3 regions of the Shigella dysenteriae genome follow, and region 3 is predicted to be linked to each of the others. Evidence: riboswitches for the same ligand, from Rfam matches in the RefSeq annotation. Region 3 holds a riboswitch; each other region holds the start of a gene.
What was found. A riboswitch is a leader RNA that binds a small molecule or an ion and turns the genes downstream of it on or off. The one in region 3 is predicted to bind thiamine pyrophosphate.
Positions count from the first base shown of each region.

Region 1: linked by a shared signal. The riboswitch ahead of thiC (phosphomethylpyrimidine synthase ThiC) and the one ahead of thiB (thiamine ABC transporter substrate binding subunit) in region 3 are both predicted to bind thiamine pyrophosphate.
Region 2: linked by a shared signal. The riboswitch ahead of thiM (hydroxyethylthiazole kinase) and the one ahead of thiB (thiamine ABC transporter substrate binding subunit) in region 3 are both predicted to bind thiamine pyrophosphate.

Region 1 is NZ_CP055055.1:122,369-128,420, reverse strand. It holds gene HUZ68_RS00625 (YjaG family protein) at 1-36, opposite strand, end outside; gene nfi (deoxyribonuclease V) at 79-750, opposite strand; gene hemE (uroporphyrinogen decarboxylase) at 760-1,824, opposite strand; gene nudC (NAD(+) diphosphatase) at 1,864-2,637, opposite strand; gene rsd (sigma D regulator) at 2,732-3,208, shown strand; TPP riboswitch at 3,260-3,360, shown strand; gene thiC (phosphomethylpyrimidine synthase ThiC) at 3,441-5,336, shown strand; gene thiE (thiamine phosphate synthase) at 5,336-5,971, shown strand; gene thiF (thiazole biosynthesis adenylyltransferase ThiF) at 5,964-6,052, shown strand, end outside.
Region 2 is NZ_CP055055.1:3,003,173-3,009,224, reverse strand. It holds gene HUZ68_RS14545 (fimbrial protein) at 1-931, shown strand, start outside; gene rcnB (Ni(II)/Co(II) efflux transporter accessory subunit RcnB) at 1,013-1,351, opposite strand; gene rcnA (nickel/cobalt efflux protein RcnA) at 1,570-2,394, opposite strand; gene rcnR (Ni(II)/Co(II)-binding transcriptional repressor RcnR) at 2,515-2,787, shown strand; TPP riboswitch at 2,879-2,975, shown strand; gene thiM (hydroxyethylthiazole kinase) at 3,010-3,798, shown strand; gene thiD (bifunctional hydroxymethylpyrimidine kinase/phosphomethylpyrimidine kinase) at 3,795-4,595, shown strand; gene HUZ68_RS14515 (glycoside hydrolase family 25 protein) at 4,660-5,478, shown strand; gene HUZ68_RS14510 (GntR family transcriptional regulator) at 5,530-6,052, shown strand, end outside.
Region 3 is NZ_CP055055.1:678,239-684,290, reverse strand. It holds gene sgrR (DNA-binding transcriptional regulator SgrR) at 1-1,269, shown strand, start outside; gene espY2 (T3SS effector EspY2) at 1,498-2,067, opposite strand; TPP riboswitch at 2,309-2,408, shown strand; gene thiB (thiamine ABC transporter substrate binding subunit) at 2,439-3,422, shown strand; gene thiP (thiamine/thiamine pyrophosphate ABC transporter permease ThiP) at 3,398-5,008, shown strand; gene thiQ (thiamine ABC transporter ATP-binding protein ThiQ) at 4,992-5,690, shown strand; gene HUZ68_RS03220 (DedA family protein) at 5,804-6,052, opposite strand, start outside.

The DNA.
Region 1 (6,052 bases), 560 kb from region 3:
GCGCTCCAGACGCAGATGAATTGGGTTTTGTAACATGTTGAGTTCTCAAATACGGAAATTACCCGCAGTTTACCTGAATTAGGGCTGATTTGCTGTATAGCGCACGAACGCTGGACGTTCCGAGGCCACCGCGTCCGCCCAGCGCGTTGGCTCCGGCAGACGATAGCCTTTCATGCAGCGTTGTACCCACGCCAGCGCGCTGTCCACGCTGACCCGATGGCCGGTAGCGATAAACAACGGGTTACAGCGCGCTTTGCTGCGCCAGACCCAGGCCAGCTGCTCGCCTTTATCCATCAGTGGGGCCAGCGCGCCCGGTTCGCTGGAGAGCGGTTCGAATTTACCGCATAGTCGTTTTTTCGCTACGCCAATGGTCGGCACATCCACCAGCAAACCAAAATGGCTGGCGACGCCAAGACGGCGAGGATGCGAGATCCCATGACCATCGACAAACACTAAATCCGGTTTTTGTGACAGCATCTCCCACGCTGCCAGGAGCGCAGGATATTCGCGGAAGGAAAGAAAACCTGGAATGTAAGGCATGGTGGTAGCGATGCGGGCCACTTTATACTCCACCAGCTCAAGCGAGGGGTATTTCAGCAGCACCATCGCCGCTCGCGTCACTTCTCCGCCCTGCTCAAACCCGACATCGGCTCCGGCGATCAGATCCGGCGGATCCTTATCGAGTCGATCCTCGCGGATCACAGAAGAAGCCAGTTCGATTTGTTGAGCGCGTAATGACGCGAGATCCATAATCGCTCCTTAGCGGTGATACTGTTCAGACAGTCGATGCACTGCCTCCACGAACACGCCAGCATGTTCTGGCGGCACATCCTGATGAATGCCGTGACCAAGGTTAAAGACATGACCTTCGCCGTGACCGAAACCTGCAAGTATAGTCGCTACTTCTTCTTCAATGCGGGCAGGCGGCGCGTACAGCATCGACGGATCCATATTACCCTGCAACGCGACTTTATTGCCCACACGGCGGCGCGCATCGGCGATGTCCGTTGTCCAGTCGAGGCCCAGCGCATCGCAACCGGTTTCTGCCATGGCTTCCAGCCACTGTCCGCCGCCTTTGGTAAACAGCGTGACCGGTACGCGGCGACCGTCGTTTTCACGCAGTAAACCATCAACAATTTTATGCATGTAATAAAGCGAGAACTGTTGATAATCGCGCCCGGTAAGCACGCCGCCCCAGGTGTCGAAAATCATCACAGCCTGAGCACCGGCTTTAATCTGCGCATTCAGATACAAAGTGACGCTTTTCGCCAGTTTATCGAGTAGAGCGTGCAGCGCCTGCGGATCGGCATACATCATTTTTTTGATCACGGTGAAGGCTTTGCTGCTGCCGCCTTCCACCATGTAGGTCGCCAGCGTCCACGGGCTGCCGGAAAAACCAATCAGCGGCACTTCGCCTTTCAGTTCGCGACGAATGGTACGCACCGCGTTCATCACGTACCCCAGTTCATCTTCCGGGTCCGGAATTGGCAGTTTATCGACGTCAGCTTTGCAGGTGACTGGCGAGGTAAAACGCGGACCTTCTCCGGCTTCAAAATAGAGCCCTAACCCCATCGCGTCCGGGACGGTGAGGATATCGGAAAAGAGGATCGCCGCATCCAGCGGGTAGCGACGCAGCGGTTGCAAGGTCACTTCACACGCCAGCTCGGCGTTTTTGCACAGCGACATAAAATCGCCCGCCTGGGCGCGCGTGGCTTTATATTCCGGTAGATAGCGACCCGCCTGGCGCATCATCCATACTGGAGTGACATCAACGGGCTGGCGCAGCAGCGCCCGCAGATAACGATCGTTTTTAAGTTCGGTCATTTTGGCTGTTCCTTAGTGCGTCAGGCGGTCAGTGTATCATCACTCGTACTCTGCCCGACACATCGCCACCGTATCTTCTATCAGACGGCGCGCCACGGTGCCGGGCGGCGGGAGTAACGGCAAATCGTCATAGCGATACCAGTTCGCCTCGAGCAATTCTTTCGGGTCGATCACGATGTCGCCGCTGTCATATTCCGCCATAAACGCGGTCATTAAAGACTGAGGAAACGGCCACGGCTGGGAAGTCACATAACGCAAGTTTTTAACTTTGATGCCGCTCTCTTCCATCACTTCCCGCGCGACCGCCTGCTCGAGGGTTTCGCCCACTTCGACGAATCCGGCAAGTACCGTATGGACACCGTTACGATGGCGGGTATGCTGGGCGAGGAGGATCGAATCATCGCGACGGATGGCAACAATAATGCAGGGGGCGATTTGCGGGTAGTAACGCTCACGGCAATGGCTGCACAGCATCGCCCATTCGGTTTTGCTTGGATACATTTCATGCCCGCAGTAACCACAGTATTTATGCGATCGGTAAAACTCCGCCAGTTGCACGCCACGTCCGGCCAGTTGAAACAGCCCAACATCGAGATCAATGACCTGACGTACCGACCCCATATCGTGACGCCGCTGCTGTTGTATTAACCAAACAGGTTCCCCCTGCCATTCGCCGATTTGTAGTGCGCGCTGACCCACAAGATCGAAATTTGCCGCTTCGCCATATGGCAATTCTCCCTTCGGCAACCATAATTTTTGTTCATGGCTGACGACCCACCAGCCGTGATCTAATTTTTCAATTATACGATCCATAGCTCTTGCACTACCTTTGCATCACTGGCATGTTTAACATGGTTTTTACATTTTTCACTGAGCAGTTTTTGAATACAAACTTGCGGAGTCAATCATGCTTAACCAGCTCGATAACCTGACGGAGCGCGTCAGAGGAAGTAACAAACTGGTTGATCGCTGGCTACATGTACGTAAGCATCTGCTCGTGGCTTACTACAATCTGGTTGGCATTAAGCCTGGCAAAGAATCGTACATGAGGCTAAACGAAAAAGCCCTTGATGATTTTTGTCAGAGCCTGGTCGATTACTTGTCTGCCGGACATTTCAGTATTTATGAGCGCATTCTTCATAAGCTGGAAGGCAACGGGCAACTCGCGCGCGCCGCGAAGATTTGGCCGCAACTCGAAGCCAATACCCAACAGATTATGGATTACTACGATTCCAGCCTGGAAACCGCTATCGATCATGATAATTACCTTGAGTTTCAACAGGTTTTATCTGACATCGGCGAGGCGCTGGAAGCGCGCTTTGTGCTGGAAGATAAGCTGATTCTGCTGGTGCTTGACGCCGCCCGCGTCAAACATCCTGCTTGAGTTCTGCGCTGTTAACGCGTAATTTACATTCAACGCCCCGTTTGTGGGGCTAATTTCTTGTCGGAGTGCCTTAACTGGCTGAGACCGTTTATTCGGGATCCGCGGAACCTGATCAGGCTAATACCTGCGAAGGGAACAAGAGTTAATCTGCTATCGCATCGCCTTTGCGGCGATCGTCTCTTGCTTCATCCGTCGTCTGACAAGCCACGTCCTTAACTTTTTGGAATGAGCTATGTCTGCAACAAAACTGACCCGTCGCGAACAACGCGCCCAGGCCCAACATTTTATCGACACCCTGGAAGGCACCGCCTTTCCCAACTCAAAACGCATTTATATCACTGGCACACAACCCGGCGTGCGCGTGCCGATGCGTGAGATCCAGCTTAGCCCGACGCTAATTGGCGGTAGCAAAGAACAGCCGCAGTACGAAGAAAACGAAGCGATTCCGGTCTACGACACCTCCGGCCCGTATGGCGATCCGCAGATCGCCATTAACGTGCAGCAAGGGCTGGCAAAACTACGCCAGCCGTGGATCGATGCGCGCGGCGATACCGAAGAACTTACCGTGCGCAGTTCCGATTACACTAAAGCGCGGCTGGCAGATGATGGCCTCGACGAGCTACGTTTTAGCGGCTTATTAACGCCAAAACGCGCCAAAACAGGACGCCGCGTCACCCAACTGCACTACGCCCGCCAGGGCATCATCACACCGGAAATGGAATTCATCGCCATCCGCGAGAATATGGGCCGCGAGCGCATCCGTAGCGAAGTTTTACGCCACCAGCATCCGGGAATGAGCTTTGGCGCACGTCTGCCAGAAAATATCACTGCGGAATTTGTCCGTGATGAAGTTGCTGCCGGACGTGCGATTATCCCGGCCAACATTAATCATCCGGAATCGGAGCCGATGATTATTGGCCGTAACTTCCTGGTAAAAGTTAACGCCAATATCGGCAACTCAGCGGTCACCTCTTCCATCGAAGAAGAAGTGGAAAAGCTGGTATGGTCCACGCGCTGGGGAGCGGATACGGTGATGGATCTCTCCACCGGTCGCTATATTCACGAAACCCGCGAGTGGATTTTGCGTAACAGCCCAGTGCCGATCGGTACAGTGCCGATCTACCAGGCGCTGGAGAAGGTTAACGGGATCGCCGAAGATCTTACCTGGGAAGCGTTCCGCGACACGCTGCTGGAACAGGCCGAGCAAGGTGTGGATTACTTCACTATCCATGCAGGGGTGCTGCTGCGCTATGTGCCGATGACCGCGAAACGCCTGACCGGTATCGTCTCGCGCGGCGGTTCGATTATGGCGAAATGGTGCCTCTCCCATCATCAGGAAAATTTCCTCTATCAACACTTCCGCGAAATTTGTGAAATCTGTGCCGCTTATGACGTTTCGCTGTCGCTGGGCGACGGTCTGCGCCCCGGTTCTATTCAGGACGCCAACGATGAAGCGCAGTTTGCCGAGCTGCATACGCTGGGCGAACTGACAAAAATCGCCTGGGAATATGATGTGCAGGTGATGATTGAAGGCCCAGGCCACGTGCCGATGCAGATGATCCGCCGCAATATGACCGAGGAGTTAGAGCACTGCCACGAAGCGCCGTTTTACACTCTGGGGCCGCTAACTACCGATATTGCGCCGGGCTATGACCACTTCACGTCGGGGATTGGTGCGGCGATGATTGGCTGGTTTGGCTGCGCGATGCTCTGTTACGTAACGCCAAAAGAGCATCTGGGTCTGCCTAATAAAGAAGATGTTAAGCAGGGGCTTATCACCTATAAGATTGCCGCCCACGCCGCTGACCTGGCGAAAGGGCATCCGGGCGCGCAAATTCGCGATAACGCCATGTCGAAAGCCCGCTTCGAATTTCGCTGGGAAGACCAGTTTAATCTGGCCCTCGACCCGTTTACCGCCCGCGCTTATCACGATGAAACCCTGCCGCAAGAGTCAGGTAAAGTCGCCCATTTTTGCTCCATGTGTGGGCCGAAATTCTGCTCGATGAAAATCAGCCAGGAAGTGCGTGATTACGCCGCCACGCAAACTATTGAAATGGGAATGGCGGATATGTCGGAGAACTTCCGTGCCAGAGGCGGAGAAATCTACCTGCGTAAGGAGGAAGCGTGATGTATCAGCCTGATTTTCCTCCTGTACCTTTTCGTTTAGGACTGTACCCGGTGGTGGACAGCGTACATTGGATCGAACGTCTGTTGGATGCAGGCGTACGTACTCTCCAGCTACGCATCAAAGATCGGCGCGATGAAGAGGTGGAAGCCGATGTCGTGGCGGCAATTGCACTGGGCCGCCGCTATAACGCGCGATTGTTTATCAACGATTACTGGTGGCTGGCGATCAAGCATCAGGCGTATGGCGTCCATTTGGGGCAGGAAGATTTGCAAGCCACCGATCTCAATGCCATCCGCGCGGCAGGCCTGCGGCTGGGCGTTTCGACACATGACGATATGGAAATCGACGTCGCGCTGGCAGCACGCCCCTCTTATATCGCGCTGGGACATGTATTCCCGACGCAAACCAAACAGATGCCTTCTGCACCGCAGGGGCTGGAACAGCTGGCACGGCATGTTGAGCGACTGGCGGATTATCCCACCGTGGCGATTGGCGGTATCAGTCTGGCACGCGCGCCTGCGGTGATAGCAACGGGTGTCGGCAGTATCGCCGTCGTCAGCGCCATTACTCAAGCCGCAGACTGGCGTTTGGCAACGGCACAGTTGCTGGAAATTGCAGGAGTTGGCGATGAATGACCGTGACTTTATGCGTTATAGCCGCCAAATCCTGCTCGACGATATCGCTCTTGACGGGCAGCAAAAACTGCTCGACAGCCA
Region 2 (6,052 bases), 2.3 Mb from region 3:
TGTTGGGGAGATTTTAGCGAATGAAACTTCCTTTAGTAAAAGTGTCGTGTTTACTGGGATATCTTGTGATACGAGCACGGATAAAATAGTTTATAAAAATATCCAAAGTGATTGGGTTGAAGTTGGGCCTTTTGGTAATGGCGAAAAATTAAAGGTTAAAATAGAGTCTTTAGGTAAAACCAGCGACACAATTGGGAAATCCAGCAATGCGCAGGCAGTATTACCCTATGTGGTTAAAATAGCCAGAGGCACACCTGATTTTACTGGAGAAAGAAAATCTACCTGGTTTATTTCAGATACCGTGATTGCAAATATTGGCGGTGAGTCATCGTCATCCATCGATTTTTGGTTGGGTATTTGTAAGGCATTGAAGTTTAACTGGTGTGTGAATTATCTCACCAGCAAACTGGCGGGGGATACATTTACGCTTGGGTTAAGTATTTCCTATTATCCTAAAAATACGACCTGTAAGCCTGAAAACACAGTTATAAAAGTAGATGATATCGCCTTGTTCCAGCTCAGAAATCAGGGAAAGATTGCGGCGAACAGTAAGGAAGGAACAATTACGTTGAAATGTGATAATCTTTTCGGCGACAAAAAACAAGCATCGCGGAATATGGTTGTATATCTTTCTAGCAGTGACTTAGTTAAAGGAAGTAATACTATTTTGCGTGGTAAAACAGATAATGGTGTAGGGTTTGTGTTGGATCTAACAGAACCACCAAAAGGGACTGAGGCTGCCATTAAAATTTCGGCCAACGGCGATCAGGGCGCGGCGACATCATTATGGAAAACAGATAAACCAGGAGTTTCATTAAATAGCAACATTATTAATATACCAATCATGGCCAGTTACTATGTATATGATGAAAAAAAAGTTAAATCTGGCGCACTGGAGGCAACCGCACTAATCAACGTGAAATACGACTAATAACAAGCAAGACGAGCAAGTGGCTAATAATAAAAAATAACAAGGTGTCTGCATTTCCCCCTCATGATGAGGGGGCTTTTTTTAGCGATGATAAAAAATCTCACCGTCGTAGGCTTTAATGATTTTACCGTCGGTGTCGCTGATCAACACGTACGCGCCACCCATATAGGTCCAGTGCGTCCCGGCATCCGGCGCGGGCAGGTTACGTAACTGCCACTGCTTAATGTTGTACTCATCGGTTCGGTACATCTCTGGGACGGTATCACCTGGTTTGAAATGCTTAAAGTCAGCAATGAAACTACTTAACTCATACTTAGAAATTCCCGAGGTATTGGTCGAACCCGCGGTGGCTGGTGCGGCCCAGGCGGCACTGGTAACCAGCAAAAGCACACCCAGCAACATCTTATTTTTAATGGTCATAAACTCTCCACTTTGGGGATCTGTAATATCAGTCGCATATCTTTCCTGCCATACAATATAACTGACAAGCGATATTTTGTTAGTGATCCCATGATTTCGTAAAAAGTGTAAATGAAAGGATGCCCTAAAAGCATCCTTATCGAGCAGAGAGTCAGCGGAAATAGCTGATTTAAGAATCATCCTGGGCTGAAGATAACATGCAAGCCTAAAGGATTGAGTTATCGCATTATGCCCATGAAGCCATGTACGCCCATATACACACCAACTAAGCCAATCAACAGACTGGAAAAATAGGGGGCGCGTTTAGCGAGAGTGTTAAATCCGCTCCAGCGTTTTGCGACCTGCTGAACGCTGATTGCTGCGCCAACGCCTACGGTGACAAGCGTTAACGCCAGGCCAATGCTGAAACTGACGACCAGTGTTGCGCCCAGTGTCAGGGCTTTCAACTGAATGCATATCAACAGCACGGTAATTGCTGCCGGGCAGGGGATAAGGCCACCGGTTAAGCCAAATAACAAAATTTGCCAGTTGGTGACCTCTCTACCATCAAAGCGTCGTTTAATGTCATTGGCATGGGCTCGTGCATGGGCATCCTGATACTCGCCATGTTCGTGATGGTGATGATGTCCATGGTCGTGGTGATCTTCGTGATCGTGGTGATGATGTTCATGATCATGCTCGTGCATATTCTCCAGCCAGTTGTGTTCGCCGCGCCAGGTACGCCAGAACATCCAGAACGCGGTGCCAATAATGATCACTGCGGAAATCAGCTGGAGCCACGGTTCTGCTGATTGAGCAGTAAAGCGCTTGCTGATCACCATCCCGCCAAAGGCAATCAACCAGACCACTGCGGTATGCGAAATGGTTGCTGCCAGTCCGAGCATTACCGCCTGTTTAATGGTGCCTTTGATGGCGATGATAAACGCCGCCATCATCGTTTTTGAGTGCCCTGGTTCCAGGCCATGAAGCGCACCAAGTAAGATGGCGCTGGGGATGAAGAACCAGGCGTTTCCTTGCTGAAGAAGAGTTGTAAATTCGGTCATGATAATAATTCTTAGTATTAATTCGGCAATCTGATTCTACTCCCCCCCAGTACCTGATACTACCCCCCAGTAGATTAATAGTGCTATGATTTTTCATATTCTTGTTAACCAGGTGTTGCCATGTCTCATACAATCCGTGATAAACAGAAACTGAAAGCACGTGCCAGTAAGATCCAGGGCCAGGTCGTGGCGCTCAAGAAAATGCTCGACGAGCCGCACGAATGCGCTGCAGTTTTACAACAGATTGCTGCTATCCGTGGAGCGGTAAACGGTCTGATGCGGGAAGTGATTAAAGGTCATCTGACGGAACACATCGTTCACCAGGGGGATGAGCTAAAACGTGAAGAAGATCTGGATGTCGTTCTGAAGGTGCTGGATTCATATATCAAATAATTTATTAACGCGATTGTAAAACTGCCGTTTTTCCTCGTTTACAACGGGTGCGCTGGACATTACCATCCTCCTCTGCGATTTATCATCGCAACCAAACGACTCGGGGTGCCCTTCTGCGTGAAGGCTGAGAAATACCCGTATCACCTGATCTGGATAATGCCAGCGTAGGGAAGTCACAGACCATCAGGTCATTGCTTCTTCACGTTATGGCAGGAGCAAACTATGCAAGTCGACCTGCTGAGTTTCGCGCAATCTGCGCACACGTTACACCTTTTTCACCAACATTCCCCTCTTGTGCACTGCATGACCAACGATGTGGTGCAAACCTTTACTGCCAATACCTTGCTGGCGATCGGTGCATCGCCAGCGATGGTTATCGAAACCGAAGAGGCCAGTCAGTTTGCGGCTATCGCCAGTGCCTTGTTGATTAACGTTGGCACACTGACGCAGCCACGCGCACAGGCGATGCGTGCTGCCGTTGAGCAAGCAAAAAGCTCTCAAACACCCTGGACGCTTGATCCAGTAGCGGTTGGTGCGCTCGATTATCGCCGCCATTTTTGTCATGAACTTTTATCTTTTAAACCGGCAGCGATACGTGGTAATGCTTCGGAAATCATGGCATTAGCTGGCATTGCTAATGGCGGACGGGGAGTGGATACCACTGACGCCGCAGCTAACGCGATACCCGCTGCACAAACACTGGCACGGGAAACTGGCGCAATCGTCGTGGTCACTGGCGTGATGGATTATGTTACCGATGGACATCGTATCATTGGTATTCACGGTGGCGATCCGTTAATGACCAAAGTGGTAGGAACTGGCTGTGCATTATCGGCAGTTGTCGCTGCCTGCTGTGCGTTACCAGGCGATATGCTGGAAAATGTCGCATCTGCCTGTCACTGGATGAAACAAGCCGGAGAGCGCGCAGTCGCCAGAAGCGAGGGGCCAGGCAGTTTTGTTCCACATTTCCTTGATGCGCTCTGGCAATTGACGCAGGAGGTGCAGGCATGAAACGAATTAACGCTCTCACGATTGCCGGTACTGATCCGAGTGGTGGTGCGGGGATTCAGGCCGATCTTAAAACCTTCTCGGCACTTGGCGCTTATGGTTGCTCAGTTATTACTGCACTGGTGGCGCAAAATACCCGTGGCGTACAGTCGGTGTATCGCATTGAGCCTGATTTTGTCGCCGCCCAGCTCGATTCGGTGTTCAGCGATGTGCGAATCGATACCACTAAAATCGGTATGTTGGCGGAAACCGATATTGTTGAAGCGGTGGCAGAACGGTTGCAACGTTATCAGATCCAAAACGTGGTACTCGACACCGTTATGCTGGCAAAAAGCGGCGACCCGCTGCTTTCACCTTCGGCGGTTGCTACGCTGCGCAGTCGATTATTGCCACAGGTTTCATTAATAACGCCAAACTTGCCCGAAGCTGCCGCCTTGCTCGACGCGCCACACGTGCGCACCGAACAGGAAATGCTGGAACAAGGGCGATCGCTGTTGGCGATGGGCTGTGGCGCAGTGCTAATGAAAGGTGGTCATCTGGATGATGAGCAAAGCCCGGACTGGCTGTTTACCCGCGAGGGTGAACAACGGTTTACCGCACCGCGCATTATGACCAAAAACACCCACGGCACTGGTTGTACACTCTCTGCGGCGTTGGCTGCACTACGCCCGCGCCATACAAACTGGGCTGACACCGTACAGGAGGCAAAAAGCTGGCTTTCATCGGCGTTAGCCCAGGCCGACACGCTGGAAGTTGGTCACGGTATTGGTCCGGTTCACCACTTCCACGCCTGGTGGTGAGCACCGTACTATAGCTGCTTTGGTTATTGTCAGCCTTTGGCACTGACATTCAGGGATGAAACCAATGCAGCTAAGAATTACCAGTCGAAAAAAACTCACCGCTCTATTATGCGCTCTTGGGCTAATTTCCATCGTTGCAATTTATCCGCGTCAGACGGTGAATTTTTTCTATTCGACAGCAGTTCAGATTACAGACTACATCCACTTCTACGGTTATCGCCCGGTTAAATCTTTCGCTATTCGTATTCCTGCCAGTTACACCATTCACGGAATAGATGTTTCGCGCTGGCAGGAGCGGATCGACTGGCAGCGGGTGGCAAAAATGCGCGATAACGGTATCCGCTTACAATTTGCCTTTATCAAGGCGACGGAAGGCGAAAAGCTGGTGGACCCCTATTTTTCGCGTAACTGGCAACTAAGCCGCGAAAATGGCCTGCTGCGCGGGGTGTATCATTATTTCTCCCCGTCGGTAGCAGCGCCTGTTCAGGCGCGATTATTTCTGCAAACGGTGGATTTCTCACAAGGCGATTTCCCTGCCGTGCTGGACGTAGAAGAACGGGGAAAATTATCGGCAAAAGAATTACGCAAGCGGGTAAGTCAGTGGCTAAAAATGGTCGAAAAAAGTACGGGAAAAAAGCCGATTATTTACTCAGGAGCCGTTTTTTATCACACCAATCTGGCGGGCTATTTCAATGAATATCCGTGGTGGGTGGCTCACTACTATCAACGTCGTCCGGACAATGACGGCATGGCCTGGCGCTTCTGGCAGCATTCCGACCGTGGACAGGTAGATGGCATCAATGGTCCGGTGGATTTTAATGTATTTAATGGCACGGTGGAGGAGTTGCAGGCATTCGTTGATGGGATTAAAGAAACGCCTTAAATAAGAAGCAGTGATATACTCCCACCAGACTCCCTGGCAGGAAAAAGACAAATGGAACAAGCGCATACCCAGCTGATTGCCCAACTGAACGAGCGTATTTTAGCGGCGGATAACACGCCGCTTTATATTAAGTTTGCCGAAACGGTAAAAAATGCCGTGCGCAGCGGGGTGCTGGAGCATGGCAATATTTTGCCCGGTGAGCGTGATTTAAGTCAGTTAACCGGCGTTTCACGCATTACGGTGCGCAAGGCGATGCAGGCGCTGGAAGAAGAGGGTGTGGTGACGCGTTCGCGCGGTTACGGCACGCAGATCAACAACATCTTCGAATACTCGTTGAAAGAAGCGCGAGGTTTTTCTCAGCAGGTGGTATTGCGCGGGAAAAAGCCCGATACGCTATGGGTTAACAAGCGTGTCGTGAAATGTCCCGAAGAAGTCGCGCAGCAGCTGGCGGTCGAAGCGGGAAGTGATGTCTTTTTGCTTAAGCGTATTCGCTATGTCGATGAAGAAGCGGTATCGATTGAGGAATCGTGGGTTCCGGCGCATTTAATTCATGATGTTGATGCCATCGGAATTT
Region 3 (6,052 bases):
CGTAACCTGCTACCTGGCAGCGCATTGCGCCGTTCCGAAACCCATATCGCCCGGCAAATCTTCAGTTCGCTAACGCGCATAAATGAGGAAAATGGGGAACTGGAAGCAGACATCGCCCACCACTGGCAGCAAATATCACCGCTTCACTGGCGTTTCTTTTTGCGTCCAGGAGTCCATTTTCATCATGGTCGTGAACTGGAAATGGACGACGTGATCGCCTCTTTAAAACGAATCAATACGCTGCCGCTCTATTCGCATATTGCTGACATTGTGTCGCCGACGCCCTGGACGCTGGATATCCACCTCACGCAGCCGGATCGCTGGTTGCCGTTACTGCTGGGACAAGTTCCGGCGATGATCCTGCCGCGCGAATGGGAAACCCTCAGTAACTTTGCCAGCCATCCCATCGGCACCGGTCCGTATGCGGTGATCCGCAACAGCACCAATCAACTGAAAATTCAGGCATTCGATGACTTCTTCGGTTACCGGGCATTAATCGACGAAGTTAACGTCTGGGTTCTGCCGGAAATTGCCGACGAGCCAGCCGGAGGTCTGATGCTAAAAGGTCCACAGGGCGAGGAAAAAGAGATTGAAAGCCGCCTGGAGGAAGGTTGCTACTATTTACTGTTCGATAGCCGCACCCATCGCGGGGCGAATCAGCAAGTCAGGGACTGGGTAAGCTATGTGCTTTCTCCAACTAATCTGGTCTATTTCGCTGAGGAACAGTACCAGCAACTGTGGTTCCCGGCTTATGGACTGCTCCCCCGTTGGCATCATGCCCGCACCATAAAGAGCGAAAAACCGGCTGGTCTGGAAAGCCTCACCCTGACCTTTTATCAGGATCACAGTGAGCATCGGGTGATTGCCGGGATCATGCAGCAGATTCTGGCAAGCCACCAGGTCACACTGGAAATCAAAGAGATCAGCTACGATCAGTGGCATGAAGGAGAGATCGAGAGCGATATCTGGCTTAACAGCGCCAACTTTACGCTACCGCTGGATTTTTCGCTGTTCGCGCACCTGTGCGAGGTGCCGCTGCTCCAACACTGTATTCCGATCGACTGGCAAGCCGACGCCGCCCGCTGGCGCAATGGCGAGATGAATCTGGCGAACTGGTGCCAGCAACTGGTCGCCAGTAAAGCAATGGTGCCACTTATCCACCACTGGCTGATCATTCAGGGGCAACGCAGTATGCGCGGCCTACGCATGAACACCCTCGGCTGGTTCGATTTTAAATCAGCGTGGTTTGCGCCGCCGGATCCAGAGTAGCTTGCGCCTTTTGGCGGTCATGAGCGCATTTTTTATATTCAGACGGAATGATAAAATACATTACTTTTATATTTTCTCTGTTTTATGCATCGTCTGATTAGCGTCGCAAATAAGATTAAAGAAGGGGCATTCCAGCCCCTCTTTCATATTCTGAGTTAATCAATAACGGCGCAGTCTAGCCTTGTTCTGGCCGGAAAGATCATCTTTTTCAGGTTAACCTCGCGCAGGTCAGTCATACCATCTGCTATTGTTCGTTTCAGCATTGCTCATGTCAACCTCGAGACAGTCAATACCACAAATGACAACACCGTTAAAGTAAGCATTACTCAGGTCAATGCACCCGGTCCTGGTGTTCTCTTTCAGCTGCAACTTCAGAGTAAATATCGCCTCATCGCCAATAAAAAAACTGACGCATAACGTATCTTTTGGCGAGAGTGAGGCCTTCGCGGCCATATTTTCCGGATCTCTTGCGTGTTCTTTGAGTTCATTAAATTTTATCAGCCAGTGAGTTAACTGATCACGCGCCTTCCCGTCGACAGCCCCGGTAAAGTATTTTGAGTAGTCATCACTATTCTGGAAATAAAATGCATCCTTCAGAATTTGCCTTGCCGCAGTCTGAGAATGTTTATCTGACCGAAAGAGATTGCGTAACGTCTCCCATAGCTCTTCAAAGATATTCATATTCTCGGTCTTTTGGACCAAGTTAACTATCCTGATAATCTGAGAATTAGTAAGGCCTGGATCTTTAGTGGTATTACTAGCAGGGATACTAATCTGTTCTGGGTTTCTTACTTTCATGCTGATAGCTCCACTCTGAGTAAAAAACTCAGAATAAGCGTCCTGAATAAGAATACTGTCAAAAATCGCTCATTCACGCAATAAACGGTTACGTTACCTATTCTGACTGTAGCTAAGGGATTCTTTCGGATCAACGCTCTCCAGCTATGCAAATACGCTCTTGATAGCTGAACGAATATTGGCTTTTTTAATACGCCTTCTCTATGGATTGCTGGTTGATAACAAAATCACTACACTAACGCCGTTCTCAACGGGGTGCCACGCGGACGCGTGCGCTGAGAAAATACCCGTCGAACCTGATCCGGATAACGCCGGCGAAGGGATTTGAGGCTCCTTCTCAAGTCCTTTGCCACTCTTTTTTGAGGTGCAAAGTGTTAAAAAAATGTCTTCCCCTGCTGTTGCTGTGCACAGCGCCCGTTTTCGCTAAACCCGTTCTGACTGTTTATACCTACGATTCCTTCGCCGCCGACTGGGGGCCTGGTCCGGTGGTTAAAAAAGCCTTTGAAGCCGACTGTAATTGCGAACTGAAACTGGTGGCGCTGGAAGATGGCGTTTCGCTTCTCAACCGTCTACGGATGGAAGGCAAAAACAGTAAAGCCGATGTGGTGCTGGGGCTGGATAACAACCTGTTAGACGCCGCCAGTAAAACCGGACTGTTTGCCAAAAGCGGTGTGGCAGCGGATGCCGTTAACGTTCCCGGCGGCTGGAATAATGACACTTTCGTACCGTTTGATTATGGCTACTTCGCCTTCGTTTATGACAAGAACAAACTGAAAAACCCGCCACAAAGCCTGAAAGAACTGGTTGAGAGCGATCAAAACTGGCGGGTGATTTATCAGGATCCGCGCACCAGTACACCGGGGCTGGGTCTGTTGCTATGGATGCAAAAAGTCTATGGCGATGACGCCCCACAAGCCTGGCAGAAACTGGCGAAGAAAACCGTCACCGTCACCAAAGGCTGGAGCGAAGCCTACGGCCTGTTTTTAAAAGGTGAAAGCGATCTGGTACTGAGTTACACCACCTCTCCGGCTTATCACATTCTCGAAGAGAAGAAAGATAACTACGCCGCCGCGAACTTCAACGAAGGTCACTATCTGCAAGTGGAAGTCGCCGCTCGCACCGCTGCCAGCAAGCAGCCGGAGCTGGCGCAAAAATTCCTCCAGTTTATGGTTTCTCCGGCTTTCCAGAATGCGATCCCAACCGGCAACTGGATGTATCCGGTGGCAAACGTCACGCTGCCTGCCGGTTTTGAAAAATTGACCAAACCCGCAACCACGCTGGAGTTCACGCCAGCCGAAGTGGCGGCACAACGTCAGGCATGGATTAGCGAATGGCAACGCGCCGTCAGCCGTTAATTCCCGGCTGGTTAATTCCAGGTGTAAGCGCCGCCACGCTGGTGGTAGCGGTTGCGCTGGCGGCGTTTCTCGCCCTGTGGTGGAACGCGCCGCAGGGTGACTGGTCGGCAGTCTGGCGGGACAGCTACCTGTGGCATGTGGTGCGCTTCTCCTTCTGGCAGGCGTTTCTCTCGGCGCTGCTCTCTGTCGTACCCGCGATATTCCTCGCCCGCGCACTCTATCGCAGGCGCTTTCCGGGTCGGCTGGCGCTGTTGCGTCTGTGCGCAATGACCTTGATCCTCCCGGTGCTGGTCGCCGTTTTCGGCATTCTTAGCGTCTATGGTCGCCAGGGCTGGCTGGCATCGCTCTGCCAATCGCTCGGTCTGGAGTGGACCTTTTCGCCCTACGGCCTGCAAGGCATTTTGCTGGCCCATGTGTTTTTTAATCTGCCGATGGCGAGCCGTTTATTACTTCAGGCACTGGAAAACATTCCCGGCGAACAACGTCAACTTGCCGCCCAGCTTGGGATGCGTGGCTGGCACTTCTTTCGTTTCGTCGAATGGCCGTGGTTACGGCGACAAATCCCGCCAGTTGCTGCGCTTATCTTTATGCTCTGTTTCGCCAGCTTCGCCACCGTACTGTCGCTGGGCGGCGGTCCGCAGGCGACCACTATCGAGCTGGCTATTTATCAGGCGCTGAGTTACGACTACGATCCTGCCCGCGCGGCGATGCTGGCGCTGATCCAGATGATGTGTTGCCTTGGGCTGGTGCTGTTGAGTCAGCGACTAAGTAAGGCCATTGCGCCCGGCACCACGCTGCTGCAAGGCTGGCGCGACCCGGACGATCGTCTGCATAGCCGCATTTGCGACACGGTGTTAATAGTGCTGGCGCTGCTGCTGTTGCTGCCACCGTTGCTGGCGGTGATCGTCGATGGGGTAAATCGCCAGTTGCCGGAAGTGCTGGCACAACCGGTGCTGTGGCAGGCGCTGTGGACCTCGTTGCGTATTGCGCTGGCGGCAGGTGTATTGTGCGTAGTGCTGACCATGATGCTGCTATGGAGCAGTCGCGAACTTCGGGCGCGGCAAAAAATGCTGGCGGGCCAGGCGCTGGAGATGAGCGGCATGTTGATCCTCGCTATGCCGGGGATTGTGCTGGCAACGGGCTTCTTTTTACTGCTCAACAGCACCATTGGCCTGCCGCAATCTGCTGACGGCATTGTGATTTTCACCAATGCGTTAATGGCGATCCCCTACGCCCTGAAAGTGCTGGAAAACCCGATGCGCGATATCACCGCCCGCTACAGCATGTTATGTCAGTCGCTGGGGATTGAAGGCTGGTCACGCTTAAAAGTGGTGGAGCTGCGCGCCCTGAAACGCCCGCTGGCGCAGGCGCTGGCTTTTGCCTGCGTGCTGTCGATTGGTGATTTTGGCGTGGTGGCGTTGTTCGGTAACGATGATTTCCGCACCCTACCGTTTTATCTCTACCAGCAAATTGGCTCCTATCGCAGCCAGGACGGCGCGGTCACCGCGTTAATTCTGCTACTACTCTGTTTTCTGCTGTTTACCGTGATTGAAAAACTACCGGGGCGAAATGTTAAAACTGACTGATATCACCTGGCTTTACCACCATTTGCCGATGCGTTTTAGCTTAACAGTAGAACGCGGCGAGCAGGTGGCGATCCTCGGGCCAAGCGGCGCGGGTAAAAGTACCCTGCTGAATTTGATCGCCGGTTTTCTGACGCCAGCCAGCGGTTCGCTGACTATCGACGGCGTTGATCACACCACGACGCCGCCGTCACGCCGTCCGGTGTCGATGCTGTTTCAGGAGAACAACCTGTTCAGCCACCTGACGGTTGCGCAGAACATCGGGCTGGGGCTAAATCCGGGATTGAAACTGAACGCGGCACAGCAGGAGAAAATGCACGCGATTGCCCGTCAGATGGGGATTGATAATTTAATGGCGCGGTTACCTGGCGAGCTTTCCGGCGGTCAGCGACAGCGCGTGGCGTTAGCGCGTTGTCTGGTACGCGAGCAGCCGATTTTATTGCTCGATGAACCGTTCTCTGCGCTCGATCCGGCGTTACGTCAGGAGATGTTGACGCTGGTGAGCACGAGCTGCCAGCAGCAAAAAATGACGCTATTGATGGTGTCGCACAGCGTGGAAGATGCGGCGCGGATCGCCACGCGCTCGGTGGTGGTCGCCGACGGGCGCATCGCCTGGCAGGGTAAAACCGATGAGTTGTTAAGCGGTAAGGCGAGTGCTTCGGCGCTGTTGGGAATTACAGGTTAGTATGCACTGTCGGATGCGGCGTGAACGCCTTATCCGACCTACGGGTAGTGCGTTTTGTAGGCCTGATAAGACGCGGCAAGCGTCGCATCAGGCAACCCGCACAAGACTATCTCCTAAACTCCAACCACTTTACGCAAAATATCGATATACACCGGCATTAACGGATGGCGAACTAACACCACCAGCGCCACCACGCCGATGGCAGAAATCAACGGCGTCAGCCACAACAAACGACCGCGGGACAAATAATGACTCAAACGATCGGTTGCTTTGCCGCTGCGCCATAACCGCCAGCACAGCCAGCCACCAACCCACAAAAATACCGCCGTCGCCAGCAGCAACCATTTAAACTCGCCACTCTG